DNA from 2 places in the Bacillus sp. LR--39 genome. Region 1 is predicted to be linked to the other one. Evidence: a T-box and tRNA genes for the amino acid it is inferred to sense, from the RefSeq annotation. Region 1 holds a T-box; the other holds one or more tRNA genes.
What was found. A T-box is a leader RNA that pairs with one kind of tRNA and senses whether it is charged. The one in region 1 lies ahead of ACWHAR_RS01470 (valine--tRNA ligase), so its partner is inferred to be a tRNA-Val.

Region 1 (3,401 bases):
GATGAAGAAGGGTTTGAAATTGAGGTAAGGAAGATGGCGCCGCCGGAGGAGGAAACCGGGAAGCCTCTCGATTTGTCATTTCAGTTTTCCAAACTGCCGCCTGAGGAGCCGGCGCAAGCTGAACAGCCTGAGCCGCTTAAGCCTGAAAGAAAGAATGAAGAAGCGGCACCGGGAACCGAGCAGAAGGAAAATGACAACTCTCATTACTTGACAAAATTATTTACAAGGGAAGAAGAAAAGTTTTCAAGAATGAAAATTTGTATCGTACAGCAGCAAGATACTATCGACCGGGTGTGTGAACGATATGACATAACATCCCAGCAGCTCATCAGAACGAATGCTTTATCGTTTGATGACGAGCTTGAAGAAGGTCAGCTTCTGTATATACCTGAATATAATAACAGCCATGCGTAAGCACAAAGAGGCCGTAAAAATGTGGTGAATGGAATGGAAGCAGTCCAATCAGTGCTTCAGGAATACGGGCTGGCGGCTGAGTATATTGAGCCTGTCAGCCCGCATGTTTGGAAGGTCTACTCAAACTACGGCATTTTTGCTTTGAAACAGCTCAAGCCGGCCCGCAGCAGTGAATTTACGGATCTTATGATTGAGATTGAGGAGAAAGGCTACCGATCATTTGTGCCGATCTGCCGCACGTATGCCGGCGATTTTTTTGCGGGAAGACAGACGGAGAATTCTTATTATTTAATGCCTTGGCTTCAGTACGATCAGGAAGAGGAACGGGATCAAAAACATGTTTACCTTTTTAAAGAGGTCGCGAAGCTCCATTCTGCGACTGTGCGGGACATCCAAATCCGGACTGAAGATATCAGCGGCTTTTATGAAGCAACGAAAAGAGATTGGGAAAATGATAAGCTTGTCTATGAACAATTCGCCGACCGGGCGGAAAAAGAGTGGTATCTTTCACCTTTTGAACTGCAGGCTGTTACGTATCTTACAGAAACGGTTTCCGCCGTCAATTTTGCTCTGGAACGTCTGGAAGAATGGTTTGACGCGGCAAAGGATCATGACAAGACGAGAGCGGTGATCAACCACGGCAGCTTATCGAGCCGCCACTTTCTGTATAATGATGCGGGATCGGGCTTTTTCACGAATTTCGAGAAAGCTGCGCTGGGCCCTCCGCAAAATGACCTGCTCGGCTTTTACTCCAGAATGTTCAGAAGCTATCCGAAAGCATGCCCGGAATGTCTGGACTGGTTTTATACGTATCACAAATCATTCCCGCTCCGTGAAGCGGAAATCAGCCTGTTTCTCAGCTATATGGCTTATCCATCCGCCATGTACAAAGTGCTGAAACGGTATCAGACCGGCCAAAGGGGCTCTGAAAAAGAAGAGTGCACGCAATTATTAAGAGCGTTTTGGCAGATGAAAAATGTTGAGCCTTTTCTCATGAAGGTTCATCAGATTGAACGGGAGAAAAAAATAAAAGCGGAAAACGAGTCCTCTTCATAACGGGACTCGTTTTTTTATATCCATTCCAAATGCAGGGCGCACGCTAAAAACAGCAGGATGGCAAGCAGCAGGACATCAAAAGTGGTCGGAAAGAAAATCGTCCTGATCCCCTGAAAGATCGTAATCGGGATTATGACTTGCGCGGATACAAGGCGGACCTGTCTGGCCCACTGGGGGAGCGAATAAGAATTGAATTTTTTTCTCACGGGCAATTCCTCCTCACATTCGCCTTTCTATGTATCGTATGTAAGGGAAAGGGCGGGGTGCATGCCCATTTATGTATGACGGCAGCGGTTTTTGGAAAAGATGATTGACGAATCAAAAACACTTTTACTATAATAAAGAACATAATAAATAAGATCATGAGCTGATATAAATACACCTGCTTTGAACGGGAAGAGTACAAGAAAGACGCATGAAGAGAGAGAAGCTACTGTGCTGAAAGGCTTCTTATGCCGTCTCATTGGAAGGTCGCCCGGGAGCATAATTTCTTGAACATACAGTAGAGAAATTCGGGCCGCACCCGTTATCCGTTTAAGTGCATGAACAAATCTGTTCATGAAAAAAGGTGGTACCGCGAAAGAGCTTTTCGTCCTTTATCAGGATGAAGGCTCTTTTTTAGTTGCTCAGCCATTTCTAAACATGCTGGAGGGTTATCATGGATACAAATGAACAAACAATGCCGACAAAATATGATCCGTCTGCGATTGAAAAAGGCCGCTATGATTTTTGGCTGAAAGGAAAATATTTTGAAGCGGGCGGCGATCAAACGAAACAGCCGTATTCTGTCGTCATTCCGCCGCCGAATGTGACGGGCAGGCTGCACCTCGGACATGCGTGGGATACGACGCTGCAAGATATCGTTACGCGTATGAAACGCATGCAGGGCTATGACGTGCTCTGGCTTCCGGGCATGGATCACGCCGGCATCGCCACTCAGGCAAAAGTCGAAGCGAAACTCCGCGAACAGGGCACAAGCCGTTATGACCTCGGCCGTGAAAAGTTTCTGGAAGAAACGTGGAAGTGGAAGGAAGAGTATGCTGATTTCATCCGCAGCCAATGGGCCAAGATGGGACTTGGACTCGATTATTCACGTGAACGTTTCACTCTTGATGAAGGGCTGAACAAAGCCGTGCGGGAAGTATTCGTCAAGTTGTACGAGAAAGGCTTGATTTACAGAGGCGAATATATCATCAACTGGGACCCTGCCACAAAAACGGCTTTATCCGATATTGAAGTGATTTACAAAGACGTACAGGGCGCGTTTTATCATTTGCGCTACCCGTTAGCAGACGGTTCAGGCTCAATTGAAATCGCGACCACCCGTCCGGAAACGATGCTTGGCGACACGGCTGTCGCGGTTCATCCTGAAGATGAGCGCTACAAGCACTTAATCGGCAAAACGGTGATTCTGCCGATTACAAACCGCGAAATTCCGATCGTCGGCGATGATTATGTTGATATGGAATTCGGATCAGGCGCCGTTAAAATCACGCCTGCCCATGATCCGAATGACTTTGAACTCGGAAACCGCCACAATTTAGAGCGGATTCTCGTCATGAATGAAGACGGAACAATGAATGAAAAAGCGCTGCAATATAACGGCATGGACCGGTTTGAATGCCGCAAAAAACTCGTCAAAGATCTTCAGGAATCCGGCGTTCTCTTTAAAATCGAAGACCATATGCATTCTGTCGGCCACAGTGAGAGAAGCGGCGCCGTTGTTGAGCCGTACCTGTCCACACAATGGTTTGTCAAAATGCAGCCGCTGGCCGATGCTGCGGTTGACCTTCAGTCAAAAGAAGAGAAAGTTCACTTCGTTCCTGACCGGTTCGAGAAAACGTACCTGCACTGGATGGAAAATATCCGTGATTGGTGTATTTCCCGTCAGCTGTGGTGGGGCCACCGCATCCCGGCTTGGTATCACAAAG
Region 2 (3,401 bases), on a different contig from region 1:
GAGGTATTGCAAAAATGGGATGTCCTCAAAAGCCATTTCCTCGTCCTCCAAGAATTCAGTCATTTCGTTTTTCTGTTATGAATTGTGCTGCATGAGCAATATGTACATCATATAGCGTGCTCATTATACCACATTTTGATTTCTCAAGTGAAATGAGCCAGCGCGGCGATGCACAAAAAAAAGAGTAAAGCGATTATACGCTTTACTCATCTTCATTCGGGTCCAAAGCGCTCACGACGCCCTGGCCCGCCGATTTCAGTTCGTACCAGACCCAGTCAAACAATTGGTTAATCTCTTCAATCTGCCCGGTGACTTGTCCGGCTGAGGCCATGTATTTTTCTCCGTTGACGACGGTCACATTGCCGTCGACTTTTCCTTCAATGAACAGCTTGCCGTTTTTTACTGTGACATCGCCCTTTACAGTCTCGCCTTCAGGGACGGTGACCGTGTGATTCTGCACGACAAGGTTCGGCTGTTTGGACACACTGAAATTGTGGTCATTATGCCAGCTGTTGAAAAAACCGCCGCCCATTAAAATCACAAAAACCGCTGCGGCTGCAATCATCGGATGAGTTTTGATCCATCGTTTTACAGAAGCGCGTTTTTTCTCTTTTGGAAGATTCGCCATAACTTTGGCAGTAAAATCAGCAGGGGCCGTGACATGCGATGTGCTTCGGACGAGTGCTACGGATTTCTCCATTTCATGAAAATGCCGTTTGCAATTCCCGCATGACTGCAAATGTTGTTTTAATACGTTTTCATCTTCAGGAAGGATATCTCCATCAAGATGCTTATGCATAAGCTGCACAATCTGTTCAGGACAGCTCATTTCATCACCCCACTTAAAGATCCCTCAATTGTTTTCTAAGAGCCTCTCTGCCTCTGTGTATCCTTGTCTTGACGGTGCCGACAGGGATATTCAGAATCTCCCCGATTTCAATTAAAGAGAGTTCGTCAATATACTTTAATACAATAACCGTTCTGTACTTGTCAGGCAGCTTTAAAATCTTTTTCTGAATTGTGTCCGACAGCTCCAATGACAATACGGCGTCTTCAGGGAGAACCCCGTCCGCGGCGATCTGCGAATACATCGTCAGCCCTTCTGCTCCCGCTACTTCTGCGTCCAGATAGTAATCAGGCTTTTTCTTGCGGATTCGGTCAATGGTCAGGTTGGTCGCAATTCTGTAAAGCCACGTTGAGAACTTTCTGTTGATATCGAAACTGTCGATATTGACATACGCTCTGATAAAAGCTTCCTGCGCAATATCTTCCGCCTCGTGAACATTGCCGAGCATGCGGTAGCAAAGCTGGTAAATCTTATCTTTATAAAGGTCAACGATTTCTGCAAACGCATTTTGATCGCCTTTTTTGACTTGCTTGATTCTTTTTTTAATCAGGTTTTCCATGTTTTATCTTACCTCTGCCCTTCACCGGTCTGTATCTATACGTTGTTTGTTTTAAAAGGTTTCATTTTTTTATTACATTTATTTTACCAAATTTCAGGCAGGGTGTAGATGAAAAATACAGAATATACTGCCTTAACAGCAGCTTAAAAATAGTATATCTGATGAACAATCAGAAATTGAAGCAAAATGCTGATAAAAAAAAGACACCTTTATGCAAAAGGTGTCTGAGACTGGGCTAGCTGGATTCGAACCAACGCATGACGGAGTCAAAGTCCGTTGCCTTACCGCTTGGCTATAGCCCAAAAATGGTGGAGGGGGGCAGATTCGAACTGCCGAACCCTGAGGGAGCGGATTTACAGTCCGCCGCGTTTAGCCACTTCGCTACCCCTCCGTATTTTTTTGTAAAACAGTGCCGGCCAGAGGACTTGAACCCCCAACCTACTGATTACAAGTCAGTTGCTCTACCAATTGAGCTAGGCCGGCAAATATGGTGGAGGATGACGGGCTCGAACCGCCGACCCTCTGCTTGTAAGGCAGATGCTCTCCCAGCTGAGCTAATCCTCCATATGACCCGTACGGGATTCGAACCCGTGTTACCGCCGTGAAAGGGCGGTGTCTTAACCGCTTGACCAACGGGCCGTTGTGTCCGCGTCGAGCTGACAAAAGTTATTATATACAGGTTGTACCCCATTTGTAAAGAGAAAAATTATTTTTTTTATTTTCAAACTTTTTTACTCGTTTTTTAACTGAAAAACTCATCCCTCCTCTCTTATTTCATTTATGATGAAAGTATCAAAATATTGAAGGGAATGGACACAGATGATCTTAGTCAGCTCTTGTCTCGGCGGTATCGAATGCAGGTATAACGGCTCTCACGCCGCTTCGGAAAAAATCCGCAGACTCGTAGAAGAAAAGAAAGCTGTTATGGTCTGCCCCGAACTTTTGGGCGGCTTCACCACTCCCCGCGAACCGGCGGAAATCATCGGCGGTACGGGCGAAGACGTGCTGAACGGAACAGCAAGAATCGTAACGGCATCAGGCGAAGACGTTACGGCTTTATATATGGACGGCGCGGAAAAAACGTTAGCATACGCAAAAGAAATAGGCGCCGCAACGGTCATCCTTAAAGAAAACAGTCCGTCCTGCGGCAGCAGCTTTATCTATGACGGCACTTTCTCAGGAAAAAAAATAATCGGAGACGGCATCACTTCCGCTCTTTTAAAACGGGCAGGCTGCCGTGTTCTATCAGAAGACGAATTGGATCAATTATAAAAAAGGAGAGTAGATATCATGGATGTGGCCCTGTCCTTTTATAAACCGGAGCATGCAGACGGGCTGAACGGGTTTGTGCTGAGTGAAGAAGATAAAAAGTTCACAGCTCTGCCGATAGATGTCCTGCCGCATGCTCTCGTCATCCGGGATCGCTACCCGACAGTCATTTTAAAAGAAGACCGCCCCGTCGGTTTTTTCATTTTACATACCTCAAAAGAAACCATTGCCCCGTATTCGAACAATGTGTCTGCCATTTTGCTGAGTGCGCTGTCCTTACATGCGCCGCATCAGGGAAAAGGTTATGCCAAACAAGCGATGCTGCAGCTCCCCGCTTTTGTCGCAAATTACTTTCCTTGGTGTGATGAAATCGTGCTTGCTGTAAACCATCGCAATCATCGTGCAAAGAACCTGTACCGGTCTTCCGGTTTTATTGATAAAGGCCGTCGCACGATCGGCCCCATCGGCGAACAGCACATTCTGCATCATTTTTTGTGAAAGCGCTTGATTACTTATCTCATTCCTGCCGATTTTTCTTGAAACATATATTCAGAAGCCCATATACTTCAAGTATTAACGACTTGGGAGGGTACAATCATGACAGACCGGCTTAACATTCACAGATTGACCACAGAAACCAGAAATCCGCAGACCGCTTCAATCCATCAAGCAGACACGATGGAAATTCTCCGCATCATTAACCAAGAGGATTTCAAAGTGGCTGAA

Region 2: it has a tRNA-Val gene. The T-box ahead of ACWHAR_RS01470 (valine--tRNA ligase) is inferred to sense a tRNA for this amino acid. The anticodon was not compared.

Annotation. Positions count from the first base shown of each region.
Region 1 is NZ_JBSIOT010000001.1:268,227-271,627, forward strand. Features, by position in the region: gene ACWHAR_RS01455 (LysM peptidoglycan-binding domain-containing protein) at 1-414, shown strand, start outside; gene ysxE (spore coat protein YsxE) at 448-1,470, shown strand; gene ACWHAR_RS01465 (hypothetical protein) at 1,485-1,676, opposite strand; T-box leader at 1,849-2,070, shown strand; gene ACWHAR_RS01470 (valine--tRNA ligase) at 2,129-3,401, shown strand, end outside.
Region 2 is NZ_JBSIOT010000003.1:391,681-395,081, forward strand. Features, by position in the region: gene cdaA (diadenylate cyclase CdaA) at 1-36, opposite strand, end outside; gene rsiW (anti-sigma-W factor RsiW) at 203-829, opposite strand; gene sigW (RNA polymerase sigma factor SigW) at 843-1,406, opposite strand; tRNA gene ACWHAR_RS16850 (tRNA-Gln) at 1,637-1,708, opposite strand; tRNA gene ACWHAR_RS16855 (tRNA-Tyr) at 1,713-1,797, opposite strand; tRNA gene ACWHAR_RS16860 (tRNA-Thr) at 1,817-1,889, opposite strand; tRNA gene ACWHAR_RS16865 (tRNA-Val) at 1,895-1,970, opposite strand; tRNA gene ACWHAR_RS16870 (tRNA-Glu) at 1,974-2,045, opposite strand; gene ACWHAR_RS16875 (DUF523 domain-containing protein) at 2,226-2,678, shown strand; gene ACWHAR_RS16880 (GNAT family N-acetyltransferase) at 2,697-3,173, shown strand; gene murQ (N-acetylmuramic acid 6-phosphate etherase) at 3,273-3,401, shown strand, end outside.